One region of the Solibacillus sp. FSL R5-0449 genome, then DNA from elsewhere that is predicted to be linked to it. Evidence: riboswitches for the same ligand, from Rfam matches in the RefSeq annotation. Region 1 holds a riboswitch; each other region holds the start of a gene.
What was found. A riboswitch is a leader RNA that binds a small molecule or an ion and turns the genes downstream of it on or off. The one in region 1 is predicted to bind cobalamin.

Region 2: another riboswitch for cobalamin. It lies ahead of MKY27_RS05445 (hypothetical protein); the one in region 1 lies ahead of metE (5-methyltetrahydropteroyltriglutamate--homocysteine S-methyltransferase).
Region 3: another riboswitch for cobalamin. It lies ahead of tnpA (IS200/IS605 family transposase); the one in region 1 lies ahead of metE (5-methyltetrahydropteroyltriglutamate--homocysteine S-methyltransferase).

What each region holds. Positions count from the first base shown of each region.
Region 1 covers NZ_CP150239.1:1,833,168-1,837,929, reverse strand. Annotated here, with positions in the region: gene MKY27_RS08960 (DUF2621 domain-containing protein) at 1-403, opposite strand, end outside; gene MKY27_RS08955 (DUF1659 domain-containing protein) at 559-777, shown strand; gene MKY27_RS08950 (DUF2922 domain-containing protein) at 809-1,030, shown strand; gene MKY27_RS08945 (YvrJ family protein) at 1,096-1,236, shown strand; gene MKY27_RS08940 (SCO family protein) at 1,343-1,954, shown strand; cobalamin riboswitch at 2,306-2,486, shown strand; gene metE (5-methyltetrahydropteroyltriglutamate--homocysteine S-methyltransferase) at 2,648-4,762, shown strand, end outside.
Region 2 covers NZ_CP150239.1:1,141,076-1,145,837, reverse strand. Annotated here, with positions in the region: gene cobS (adenosylcobinamide-GDP ribazoletransferase) at 1-271, opposite strand, end outside; gene MKY27_RS05455 (bifunctional adenosylcobinamide kinase/adenosylcobinamide-phosphate guanylyltransferase) at 284-826, opposite strand; gene MKY27_RS05450 (helical backbone metal receptor) at 895-1,848, opposite strand; gene MKY27_RS05445 (hypothetical protein) at 1,838-2,395, opposite strand; cobalamin riboswitch at 2,553-2,735, opposite strand; gene MKY27_RS05440 (Fur family transcriptional regulator) at 2,799-3,209, opposite strand; gene MKY27_RS05435 (metal ABC transporter permease) at 3,206-4,072, opposite strand; gene MKY27_RS05430 (metal ABC transporter ATP-binding protein) at 4,088-4,762, opposite strand, start outside.
Region 3 covers NZ_CP150239.1:2,740,523-2,745,284, forward strand. Annotated here, with positions in the region: gene MKY27_RS13725 (sensor histidine kinase) at 1-112, opposite strand, end outside; gene MKY27_RS13730 (DUF1805 domain-containing protein) at 309-611, shown strand; gene MKY27_RS13735 (hypothetical protein) at 714-1,025, opposite strand; gene cobT (nicotinate-nucleotide--dimethylbenzimidazole phosphoribosyltransferase) at 1,593-2,651, opposite strand; gene tnpA (IS200/IS605 family transposase) at 2,818-3,291, opposite strand; cobalamin riboswitch at 3,477-3,657, opposite strand; gene MKY27_RS13750 (MBL fold metallo-hydrolase) at 3,704-4,627, opposite strand; gene MKY27_RS13755 (4-aminobutyrate aminotransferase) at 4,640-4,762, opposite strand, start outside.

The DNA of each region.
Region 1 (4,762 bases):
TCATTTCAGTAAGTTTTTTACGTAAAAACTTATGGTCGCGTTTTGGTGAAGCAATAATATAGCCGCGAATAATTAAGTCCAGGTCGATTTTAGAGGCACGCTCATTCAATGCGATTTCACCGATTTTACCGGCGATCTTTTCTTTCGCAACTTGGCGGAATAGCTCTGGTACAGGACTGACAAGCTCGGTAAGTAATTGTTTTTCATCTTCACCCCAAAGGTGAATCGTTTTATCTAAGTATATGTTTTGCCAATCTAGATCCGATTTACCATCCTGTTTCGGCAGAGCCTTCAAAAACTTGCGGAACATAAAAAAGCCGCCAATCCCCATAAGCGAAACCAATACTACCACCCAAAATAAAATAAACCATAAAAACCAGCCATCTAAGCCCACAATGTTCACCTCACTACTAAATATTGTCTATGAAATTCTTTCTACTAAACTAATGGTGATATACCTCATTAATGTCTATTATATAAGGTTTTGTAAAATTTTTCATCGTCCTTGTCCCTTTTTTCTGTAAAACATGACATATATAGGGCAAGGAGGTGATAAACATGAACGAATTCGGATTTTTAACTGCAACGTTAACAGTATACTTTCAGACAGGCCTTGATGAATTTAACGAGCCGATTATTAAAAGTTCCACATTCCGTAACCTGGAAAGAAATGCAACTGCACAACAGCTCTACACAGTTGCTACAACAATCGTCGGCTTAACAGATTACGATTTTATCGAATCTGTGAAAACGCAAAAAGATATTATTACAGACTAATTAAGATTAACGAAGTAAAGGAGGTGAGCGTATGGCACAAGTTCTACAATTAACATTTGCCAATATTGCAGGAAATACGATGACGATCAATATTAATGATCCGAAGCCGAATCTTACGGAGGCTGAAGTGAACGCTGCGATGCAGACGATTATTGATCAGGCGGTATTTTCGAAGGATGGATTTTTATTCAATGTGAAAAAATCAGCGCGCATCGTTGAACGTAATGTTACAGCGATCGAACTGAACAGCTAATAGCAAGGGCGGGCCGGTGAAGTGTAATGCTTTACCGGCTTTTCAAATGTAAGGAGGGGATATTAATGGAGCAGTGGATAGCGATTCTTCAGGAAGTAACATTTCCGATCTTTATATCATTTTATTTACTGTATCGGATAGAAACAAAGCTTGAAGCGATTCATACCGCACTTGTATCATTACATCATCCTGCAGACAGAGCTTAAAAAGTTCTTCACAATGTTGACACACAACCATTCCTTCAATAACTATTGAGAATATACTAAATATTGGGTAAGATGAGAGTAATGTTCAAAGAGTGGAGAGAGAGAAATGAAAACGAAAAAAATAGTATTCGCACTTATGCTCTTGGCAGCAACCGTTCTCACAGCTTGCAGTAATTATCAGTTTAAACCGACGACAAACTTTGAAATTAGCGGGTTTACGATGACCGATCACCGGAATGATGAGGTGACACTGGAAAGTCTAAAAGGGGAACCATGGCTGGCGATGTTCATCTTTACAAGCTGTACAACGATTTGCTCGCCTATGACGATGAATATGACCCGGGTGCAGGACCACCTTGAAAAAAAAGGTCTGGAAGATTATAAAATTGTCGCGTTTTCAGTTGATCCTGACTATGATACACCGGAGCGTCTGACAGAATATTTATCGCGTCATAAACCGGTAGACGAATCAAAATGGCATATGCTGACAGGATATGATCAAAAATTTATCGAGCAGTTTGGCAGAAACTCATTTAAAACTCCTGTCCAGGCAATTGAAGGGAATTCACAAGTTATCCACGCCGATACATTTTTCCTCGTGGATGAAAAAGGAATTGCCGTAAAAAACTATTCAGGTTATGGTACTGGAGAAGATGGTGTTCCATATGAAACGATTGCGAGTGATATGGAAGCACTCATTGATGAACGTTTAAATTAATAGTGGAATGATAGATTAACTTGCGGAAAAAGTGCTGTAACTTTTAACGCAAGTTTTTTTGTGGAGTGGGTGTTGGTCTAATAAAATATTAAATGTGCTAATAAACCCGCTGATTTTCTAATAAGTTACGGAATGTCTAATATAGTTGCGGGATACGCCAAAATCAGTTCCTGTTCAGCTAAAAAGTACGCCAACTCTTCTAAAATCACCTGCAGAAGTGCTAATATAAATCAATTTCTTCTAAAAAAAAGCACAATGGCATCAACCGAAATTGTTCAAACCAGAAATTGAGAAAGCAATAAATAAAAAGAATTTTCAAAACTCAAATTCTATGATATAGTATACGAAATTACATACTGTGTAAGTTACGGTGCTTGTGAGAACAAGCTGAAAAGGGAAACCAGTGAAAGTCTGGTGCTGTCCCGCAACTGTAAATCGGAGTTCGTGATATTCAACCACTGTCTATTGATGGGAAGGATCACAAGAACGTTGATGATGAGCCAGGAGACCTGCCGGAAACTAGTACACGCCAATACCTACGTGGAAATAGGTGGTGATTTTGTGCGAAAGTGAGACAACATCCTTTGATAAAACAAAGGTTTCTTTTGTCAATCTCTTAAACATTCACACCCCTCTTTCATTTGGAAAGAGGGGTTTTGGTTTTTATGTAACAAATTTAAGGAGGAATTGTTTATGAAAACAGCAGTAATTGGCTACCCTTATATTGGACAGAATCGTGAATGGAAGCGTATAACAGAGGCATTTTGGAAAGAACAATTATCTTTGGAAAGTTATGAACAGGAAATGAAAAACTTACGTATCGCTCAACTTCAGCAGCAACAGGATTTGGGGCTGGATATTTTAACAGTAGGAGATTTTACATATTATGACCGCATGCTTGACTTAGCCGTTATGTTTAATATGATTCCATCTAGATACGACCACCTTTCCCTGCAGCATCATTTAACAGCGTATTTTGCAATGGCGCGCGGTGCTGAAAATGTGGTGGCATGTGAAATGACGAAATGGTTCAATACGAATTATCACTATATTGTACCGGAATACGAGGGACAGCAACTGGCATTGCAACACAATGTTTACGCGCAATATATTCAGGAGGCAATCGAAGCATTCGGCACAATCCCTCGTGTGACTATTATCGGTCCTTTTACCTTTTATAAACTTACAAAAGGTGTAGGTGACGCACAAAAACAACACTATATTCAGCAGCTGGTAAATGTGTATAAAGAGTTGCTTCAGTCGTTGGAAGCAAGCGGTGCAACTTCGATCCAGCTTGAAGAACCAAGCCTTACAAAAGACCTTACTTCCGAAGATATTGCATTAGTTCAGCATTTCTATCATCAAGTATTAAAAGGACTGACTGTTGAAATGATCTGCACAACATATTTTGAAGCGTTATCCGACTATGAAACAATTATTAAATTGCCTGTTGATGGCTTTGGACTGGACTTTGTTCATGGAAAAATTGAAAATATAGCATCGTTAAAAAAATTTGCTTTCCCAAAAGATAAAGTTTTATATGCCGGAATTATTAATGGTCGGGATATATGGAGAGCCGAGTTGCAGAAGCAGTTGGCGCTAGTCGCGGAAATACGATCCTATGTACCATTTTCACCAATACATCTACAAACCTCGTGTAGCCTTCAGCATGTGCCAGTTACAACAGCGGGAGAGGATGGCATTGTGCCAGAGCTGCTAAATGCTTTAGCATTCGCAAATGAAAAAATAACGGAACTGCAAATGATTAAAGGGAAGATACTTCACCTGGAATTTCCTCATAATAAGGCTTTTTTAGAAAGCGAAAAAGCAATTCGCACTTTGGCGCTGCATGAATCAAGACAAAAGGAAGCTATACATGCACAAGTAAACGCATTAACACCGGAAGCATTTAAACGAGCAGAGAACTATAACAAGCGTAGTAAGCTACAACGTGCCTTTTTACAGTTACCTGACTATCCTACAACAACAATCGGGAGTTTCCCGCAATCCGCAGAAGTTAAGAAAAACCGTAGTTTATGGCGTAAAGGAGAAATTACAACAATAGAGTATGAAGCATTCAACGCGAACGAAACCGCACGTTGGATTTCGATTCAGGAGGAACTTGGTCTAGATGTTCTCGTCCATGGGGAATTTGAGCGAACAGACATGGTCGAATTTTTTGGTGAAAAATTAAATGGCTTTGCGTTTACGAAAAACGGATGGGTAGTTTCGTACGGATCGCGCTGTGTAAAACCGCCACTTATTTACGGAGATGTTGAATGGAAAGAACCGATGACAGTAAAGGAAGTAAGTGCAGCACAATCACTTACGGAAAAGCCGGTCAAAGGGATGTTGACGGGACCCGTTACCATATTGAACTGGTCATTTGTAAGAGATGATTTAGCACGCTCAGAAGTAGCTTATCAAATCGGTTTGGCACTGAGAGAAGAAGTAAGGGCACTTGAAAATGCGGGAATCAATATAATTCAAGTAGACGAACCTGCCTTGAAAGAAGGTATGCCAATACGTAAAAGTCTGCATAAGTCTTATATCGATGCGAGTGTAGCTGCATTTAAATTAGCGACAAGCGGTGTGCGTGAAACGACCCAGATTCATACACATATGTGTTATTGTGAATTTAACGATTTTATTGATGTAATAGAATCATTGGATGCGGATGTGATTTCAATTGAAACGTCACGAAGTCACGGTGAGCTGATAAAAGTATTAAAAGAAACACCATATGGACTTGGAATTGGCTTAGGTGTATATGATATTCATAGCCCGCGTATTCCAACTGTGGAAGAA
Region 2 (4,762 bases), 690 kb from region 1:
TCATATCGATCCATCCGTCTAAATGCAGCCCCCCTGTCAGGACGATCATCCCGATCACAATCAAAATTGCCAACAACAGGTCCGAAATCTCACTATAGCGAGATAATATAAATACGCCACTACTAATTATGGATCCCATCAGCAATCCGACAATCGGCAGAAATCCATACATCCATGTAACAGACTTGGCATTCATATCCAGCTGTTTTTTTACCGGCACTGCCGAAAAAAACTGCCACGCCAATAAAAAACCGCTCCAGCTATTTTTCAACTTGCTTCCTCCTTACTTCCACCGCTGTACAAGCTGAAATTGTACTTCATACGCTTCATCACTATTTTGGACAATCCATTGGTGAAACTCTCCCAACAATTTACGATATAAATTTACTTCCTCATATTGTGAAGGCAGTTCATCCAGCACTTCATTTGATACAACTATTATTGTAGCACCTTGCTTCCGCCAAGTTAGCAATTGCTTTTGCATCGATTCGATACAAATATCGATATATTCGCTATTTTCATTTTTTTGTTCATATGTATACAGTACATTCGAAAGCCATGTTGTCACACATTCAAACAATACTACTGCATTGTTTGAGAGTTGCCCAATTGCTTCCGGAACCTTCACTTGCATTTCCACTGTAGTCCAGTTGATATTCTGATTGTCACGGTCCTGCTGATGGCGGATAATGCGTTTTTTCATTTCATCATCAAAAGATACACCTGTCGCCACATAGTAGAATATCTTTTCCTCACCTAACTCCCTCGCATACTTCTCTGCAAAAGCACTTTTACCGCTGCGCACACCACCGGTTATAAAAATCAATGGTATCCTCCTCCTTATGCATTGTAAAAAGACATGCCTAAACTAAGGCATGCCCTTCTATTCTATACTTATTTAAACAGTTCCGGGTATACTGATTGTGCCATAATTTCTACCGCTTCACCAATACGCGGTCCAGGACGGGACATAATATCCCCATCGACTAAATAAATAGCCTGATCTGTGACTGCCTGTATTTTATTCCAGCCTGTACGACCTAGAATCTCATCAACCGCATTTTCCATATAAGTTGCTGGTGTAATAATAATTTCAGGATTACGTGTAATAACATCTTCTTCCGTTACACTAATCCAGCTCGTCTGATCTGCAAAAATATTTTCAACATTGGCGTGGTCCATGATTTCCTGCTGGAATGTACTGCTGCCGGTAGTCCAAAGATTCGGAGCTGGTGTTACTTCATAATATGCTTTTTTCTTCGTATCAAGTGTTGCTGTTTTTTCCTGTACTGTTTCAATTTGCGCCTTAATGTCTTCTACAACTTCTTCGCCTTTTTCTTCGACACCCATTACTTCAGACAGCTGGATAATATCCGAATAAACATCATCAAATGTCGCCGCCGAAGCAATTACAAACACTTTAAGACCCGCATCTTCCAATTGGGCAATTTGAGCTTCCTCTCCGATTGTATAAGCAACAACAACGTCCGGATTTAATTCCAGAATTCGCTCTGCATTAATGACAGTAGAAGTCGACACACGTTCAATTTCTTGTGCGGCTTCCGGATATGTATCAAATTCTGTGGCACCGATAATTTGTTCCCCGACGCCCAGTTCAAATAAAATTTCTGTATTGCTTGGCTGTAGAGAAATAATTGTTTCCGGTACTTCATCGAATGTAACTTCAACTCCGCGATCATCAACAACTGTATACGGTGCTCCATCATTTTTCGATGTAGCCTGCTCTTCTTTTTCCACTTTGCCATCAGTTTTTTCCTCATCTGAACTACATGCTGCCAGTAATAATGTTGCCGCTAAAGCAACGATCCATTTGTTATTAAATTTCATTTGTTGTAACTCCTTTTTTCTTTTTCGTTGGATAGGATTTTGAGATAAATGGAATTTCCTCTTGCTGATGCTGCTGATTCATATACACTGCCATGACAAAAAATACATTGGCAAGCAATCCAAGAAAATCAAACAGAATTTCATCCACTTCCCGTTCTTCGCTCACTTTATGTAATGCCCTGTAAGACTTTTTCGCCTCACTGCGGCAAATATGCAGTCTTGCGGCACTTTCGATTCCTTGTGGCAGTACAAACTGCTGAATCGACTCTCTGACTTCACCTACATAATAATCGTATCGATCACTGAGCCATTGCAGATCCTCAGATGTAATGGCCAATTTGCCGCGGACCGAACCATTCGCATGATAGGCTAACGGTTGAATCATCCTTAAGTCCTTCAAAACGACATGTCCGGATGCATCATCAACTAATGTCGGAAATACTGTACCAATTCGTGTTGTTAAAGAATCGGTACGGATTTCATAATCGACACAGCTTGATTTTTCCCGCATAAACGGATAGCAGGAAAAACGAATATCCTTTTTCATAAAAATTCTCCTCACTTCAAGTAGTGCCTCACCGAAATTATCAAGGGTACGAAAAAAAGCCACCCAAGAAAATGGATGGCTTCAAAAATCAAAAAAGGGCACAATAATGCTCATTCGATCCGTGACTGCCGTACATTCTCTTTAATTCCGAAGAGGGATGTTACGATAAGAAAAAGATTGGTCTCCTGGCTCTGCGTTTCACTTTACTCATAAGTACCTTCCCGCCATATTAGCAGTGGTATCACACTTATTTTCATCAACGCTTACAGTTACGGATATAGCTTCGGATTTGCACCGAATTCCCATTTATGCATAATGCATCTTTTTCCTGCAAATTTATTCAATTTGTCTTAATCACTTTAGCATATAAAAAAAATTATGCAAATAAAATATTTTCAGTTTCCTATAAACAATCCGGACATTTCCCGTAAATCTCAAATTTATGGGCCTCAACAGCATAACCCGGCAGCTTTTCACCGAGCATTTCCATCGGGCAGACAGACAGTTCCTTTACATTTCCGCAATCACGGCAAATAAAATGATGATGATGGTGATCCGACTCGCAATGCATGCGGAAATTGCGCTCACCGTTTAATTCTGTTTCTTCCAAAATATCAAGCTCCACAAAAGTGGCCAAGTTACGGTAAATTGTATCAAAACTCATCCCAGGGAAATCTTTTTTCAATACTGACAGCAAATCACGGGCAGTCAAATATTTGTCTGTAGCTGCAAACATACCCAAAATCAACTCTCGTTTATCCGTCTTTTTATAGCCATTATCCTTTAATATTTCCCACGCGCGCGCTGCATTCACAGTACTTCTTCCCCTTCCGTTTTAATTGAAAATTTCAATACAAGTTTTTTAATTAAAATTACTGACAGCAAAATCAAAATGGATGTGACAACAATTGTTCCACCCGGTGCCAAGTTCAGGTAAAAGGCAGAAACGAGTCCGATCACTACGGCCAGCTCGCCAAATACAATCGCTAAAATGATCGCTTCTTTAAAGCCGCGAGCCAATCGCATCGCTGCAGCTACCGGTAATGTCATTAAGCTTGAAACAAGCAGAATTCCGACAATGCGCATACTTGCTGCGATGACGAGTGCGACAACAATCATAAATAATAAATGAATCCATTTCGCCGGCAAACCGCTCGCCTTCGCATATTCCTCATCGAACGACAATACGAAAAGCTCTTTGAAAAACAGCACTAAAAATAAAACGACGACGACTGCAATTGCCAGTACAACATATAAATCCTGGCGTGATACCGCAGATACAGAGCCGAATAAATAGCTCATTAAATCGGTATTAAATCCGCTTGCAAGTGAAATTAAAATCGCACTCACACCGATTCCGCCAGACATAATAATCGGAATCGCAAGCTCTTCATAATGTTTATACAGTCTGCGTAAACGTTCAATTAAAATCGAACCGCTTACAGATGCGATAATCCCCAAATAAATCGGGTTCAATAATGCCAGCGCTGCAAATGATTGACTCAAGTACAGGCTTCCGGCAATCCCCGCCAGTGTAACATGCGACAGCGCATCCGCAATGAGCGATAAACGTCTGACTACGATAAATACACCTAATAGTGGTGCTATTATTCCAATAACAAGCCCTGAGAAAAAGGCATTTTGTAAAAATTCATAGTTTAATATAGCTTCAATCATAACGGCCTGCTCCTCTTAATGAATCTTTCGAACAGAGTGGCCGTTCCAGCTAGCAATCTGTTCTTCCGAAATCGTATCAAAATCATTTTTATATCCGTGGAAATGGATCGACTGATTTAAGCAGGCGACATGACTGACACGATCCGAAACCGTGTCCACATCATGTGTAACTAAAATCATTGTCATATTGTGATGCTTATTCAAATGTGCGAGCATATCATAGAATGCCTGCACATTTTCGCGGTCAATGCCGACTGTCGGTTCATCCAAAATAAGGAGCTTCGGATCGGACACTAATGCACGTGCGATGAACACACGCTGCTGCTGTCCGCCGGAAAGCTGACCAATATTCCGTTTCAGAAATTTTTCCATGCCGACATCTTTTAAAGCACCTTTCACTAAAAAGTCCGCATCTTTTGGATAGCGTTTAAAGAGCCCGACCTTTTGCGATAAACCGCTCTTCACGACTTCTTCGACCGTTGCAGGAAACCCCGAGTTAAAGGCATTGGATTTTTGCGAAACATAGCCAATCCATTCGCGGTGTTTAAAATGGTTTGCTTGTTCGCCGAATAATTTAATTTCCCCTGACATGGGCTTTAACAGTCCTAAAATTAATTTCAAAAGTGTCGATTTTCCGGAACCGTTTTGACCGATTAACGCCAAAAAATCGCCTTCATTGACACGTAGCGA
Region 3 (4,762 bases), 910 kb from region 1:
CATCCAAATAATGATTGATCAACAACAAAAACAGCACACAAATCGTAAATACGATCCCGCTGATTGTTATAAGAAGACGGAAAGTAAGTGATTGTTTTAGGCGGGTTAGCATCGGAGGACCTCCTTTTGGATGTGGTTTTTTATTAGTTTAACATGGGAGTTTGGCGGAGAGCTTTGAAAATTAAAGGTTTTTCAATCCAATCTTAAGCCTCCCCATCTAAATTTCAAAACATCCCCCACAATTTCCCCGAAAACAAGTACCATTTTTCAATTGTTTCATATGATTTATATGAAAGGGGGAGAAGGTTATCGTCTATACGGAAACGATTGATCTTCAAGGTCATTTATTTACTGCAGTAACGGTTAATTTGCCTAAAACAACATTGCTGACTATTTCGAATGAGCGTGGGTATATTATGTGTGGTGCACTCGATGTCGGACTGTTGAATGAAAAATTGGCTGATCGGAAAATCATTGCCGGGCGTGCAGTTGGGGTTCGAACGATCGATGACTTACTTAAAGCTCCACTGGAATCCATCACATACGAGGCAAGAGCATGCGGCATTGAAGAAGGTATGATTGGTGAAGAGGCATTACTTAAAATGATTTAGTTCCATATGTGAGTTTCAATTAAGGAGCTCCATGCAAAAAACCGCTCTTTCAATTTCTTGAAAAAGCGGTCTATATTTTTATTGTCCATACTTAGGTACAAATTAAATGGCTTTATTGTAATAAGACGCTTTGGAACCTTTACTTCTTTTCACGGCTAGAAGCTCTTCCAATTTCTGAATATATTCACGATCTGCTGATATTCTTGTAAGGCTTGTTAATAAATATGGTCTTAACCCGGAATTAATTTTTTGGCATCGCGCAAGATTGATCAAATACTTGGCCATCTTAAATGACTTCAAGTGCGTATGTCCATTTTTAAATTCCTTCTTCGTATTGACGACCATATACTCCTGCTTTCGCCCTTTATAAAAAGGAATAATAATAAACTCATCTTTTTTAAAAATTTGATTCATATTATCTTCATCCTTTTCTCGAATATATTCAAAAACGACCTTTCACATACGGAGAAATAGTGATCACCCCGTTCCCTTTAATGCCCCTCCCGCCTCTCCTCTTTATTGGTCTTACCCTTCCTTACCCTATTTACCGGTTACTTTATTCCAAGACCGATTAAATAAGCACTTTTTTAGCGATTATTAACAGTTCGGAGATGTTTTTACATTTAGTTAATATAGGATATTACAGAGTAAAGGGTTTTGACAGGACAATCGCTTGAATTTAACTGAATTTTCTGTAAAATTAAATCAGCTTCATTCACTGCCTGTAATGTTTTCGTTGCACATTACATTTACGCGTTGTGTTCAGGGCTTTTCTTTATCATTACTGTCCTTACCAGAAGAAACGATAAAGTTCCGCTTATTGGTATTTTACTGGTAAATCAAATGGAATAGACTGAAAAAATATACTTATTTTATGGCAGAACCTTATTCATAGAAAAAAGCTACATCAAAAGTAGTTGTTACTTTTAATGTAGCCCGATTCTTAAAAATTATTTTATAAATTTACTTTATAAATCCTTTCTATTTAGCTATTAAAAGTGCCGCTGCTTCTTCCAACGTGACCATATTCGTAATCATCGAACAAGCCGCGTCAAGAATCGGAAATGCCAGTGCAGCACCTGAGCCTTCACCAAGTCGCATATTCATATGCAACATCGGTTCCAGTCCTAAAAGCTCGGCCGCAATTTTTGCACCTGGCTCTTCCGATAAATGCGAAGGAATCAAATACGCTTTTACATTTGGATTCAGTTTATAGGCGATCAATGCCGAAACGGTTGAAATATACCCATCGACTACGACCGGCACACGGTTTGCGGCAGCTGCCAGGAAGATTCCCGCCATCCCGCAGATTTCCAGTCCCCCTACTTTTGCTACAACATCAATCGGATCCTCCGCATTCGGCTCATTCATCGCAATCGCTTTTCGAATAACTTCGGCTTTATACTCGATACCGCCAGTTCCAACACCAGCTCCGAAGCCTGTTACCTCCAGCGGGTCACAGCCATGTAGTACCGAAAGTACCGCAGCGCTCGGCGTCGTATTGCCGATACCCATTTCACCGGTACCGATGAGATTGACCCCGCTTTGAATAGCTTCTGTCGCGACTTCAATTCCGACTTCAATTGCCCGAATCGCTTCTTCACGCGTCATTGCAGGACCTTTTGCCATATTGTCTGTTCCGTATTTCACCTTTTTAATGATGACTCCCGCGTCTTGAGGCAAGTCTTCTTTTACCCCGATATCTACCGGGATTACTTTCGCGTTCGTTATTTTCGCAATCGTACACATCCCTGTCGTCCCTTTCGGAAAGGATAGTGTTTGGAATACCGTTGTACTTTGCGGATTTGGTGTTACCCCTTCCTCATATACACCATGGTCTGCTGCCATGACGATCATCGCTTTGTTATCAATTTTCGGCGCAAGTTCACCGGTAATTGTAGCGATTTGCATTGCTAATGATTCAAGCTTTCCTAAACTTTGAGGCGGCTTCGCTAAAGAGTCTAGGTACTTGCGTGCTTTGTCTTCCATTTCTCGGTCGATTTCTTGAATTTGTTCAATTGTTTGCTGTAGTAATTTCATGTTTCGTTTCCCCCATTAATATGAATTTTGACAATAAATAAAAACCACCAGTTGAACTGGTGGTTTTCTCTGCGCGTGAAACGCTGGGTTACTGGCCCACGTCTAAAGACGCTCTGAAAGGTCTGCCAACCGCACTACGTTTCCGACTACCGCTAAAGCGGTGTACTTATTTTTTTCTTCGATTTAGTTCTTCTCCTGTGAATGGGTCAATGAATTCTTTCATCGTCATTTGATCCTCTAGGAGATCTTCCTGCAATTGATTTTTTATATATTCCTGAATGACTTTTCGGTTTCGCCCTACTGTATCCACATAATATCCTCGACACCAAAATTTTCGGTTGCCATATTTATATTTCAAATTTGCATGCCGATCGAATATCATCAAACTGCTTTTCCCTTTAAGATAACCCACAAACGCAGATACACTAAGCTTCGGTGGGATACTGACTAACATATGTATATGATCAGGACACGCTGTGGCTTCAATAATCTCTACGCCTTTTCTTTCACACAGTTGACGTAGTATTTTACCGATATCTGCTTTTATTTTCCCATAGATCATTCTTCTTCTGTATTTTGGCGCAAACACAATGTGATACTTACAATTCCATGTTGTATGTGCTAAACTTTTATTATCCAATATTGGAACTCCTTTCGTACGTAATCGGTTGACCAGACCTGATTTTATTGTACGACTGGAGTATTTTTTTTGTCCATAGCTAAAAGCTTTTTAGAACCCCCCGCATAGCAGGGGGTTTTCGTTTTCATAAAAATAGCCTGCAGTTTATTCGATAACAAATAAACTACAGACATATCCAGTGTCTATAAACAGTAAGCGTATTAGGCAGGTCTCCTGGCTCAGATTCACAGTTCCATAGCCCCTTCCCAGATTGACATCCAGTGGGTTTTGCTATGAAACTCCTCCATACAGTGTTGGGATTACGCTAAAGCTTTTCACTTTATTCCCTATTCTCCCGTAACGGGCACCTAATGCTTGATGAATTTAACATTACTTTACTTTGAACCTATTTTTTCGTCAAGGGGTCTTTCATTCAGCTTTTAAACGTCTCCCCAATCGCCAACGTTTTCAGCTCCACATTTTTCAATTCCGCCTGCTGCCAATGTACATGCAGCCGGTCAATCGCTTCTTTCGGTGTATCATCTGCGAGCATGTACGCACCGTAATGCATCGGGATAAACACTTTTGCCCCGACATCACAGAATGCCTGGATCGCTTCTTCAGGTGTCACATGAGAGGCATGCATAAACCATTCCGGCTCATAGGCACCTATCGGCATTAAAGCTGTATGAATATTGAAGCGTTCGCCGATTTCTTGGAACCCTCTAAAATAGCCGCTGTCTCCGGCGTAATAAATACTTTGCGTATCCGATTCCTTTTGCAGCACAAAGCCGCCCCAATGCGATGTGTTCGTATCCCAAAGCATACGCCTTGTCCAGTGCTGGGCAGGAACGAAATGAATTTCAAGCGTGTTCGCTTCATGCTTGTCATACCATGAAAGCTCTTTAAAGTTGTGCAGTCTATGACGCTTCATCAAATAACCGAGTCCTTCCGGAATGAGGAATAATACATTGGGGTTTCGTTTTTTCAGCTTTTTTAACGTCGGAAGGTGCAGGTGATCGTAATGCGCATGCGATATGAGGATGAGATCAATATCCGGTAACTCCTCTAACCGCAGTCCCGGTTCGGTCAACCGTTTCGCTACACCCATCCAATTTGCCCAAACTGGGTCCGTTAACATATTGAGCCCTTCTTTTTGAATCAGAAAAGTCGAGTGGCCAATCCATGTAATCGACTGCTCGGTACGATTACTTTGCAAAAACGCAATTTTCTTTTTTTCACATTGCGGCACTTCGTAATCGACGACTTTCTTTTGCTTTGATCGCTGCCATTTCAGGACATCTTTAAATGTCCCGAGTGAAGTAACTTCGTCTAAATTTGAAAAACGTTGTCTCATCGCATCACTCTCCTATTTATAAAGGCTTAAATTCCTACGCTGATTCACCAGCTCCGGTTTCATGACTATCCTTGCAAAAAAGTAAACTAGAAAACTCAACCAAGTCCCCTGTACAGTCAAGCTGTTTGATACCGG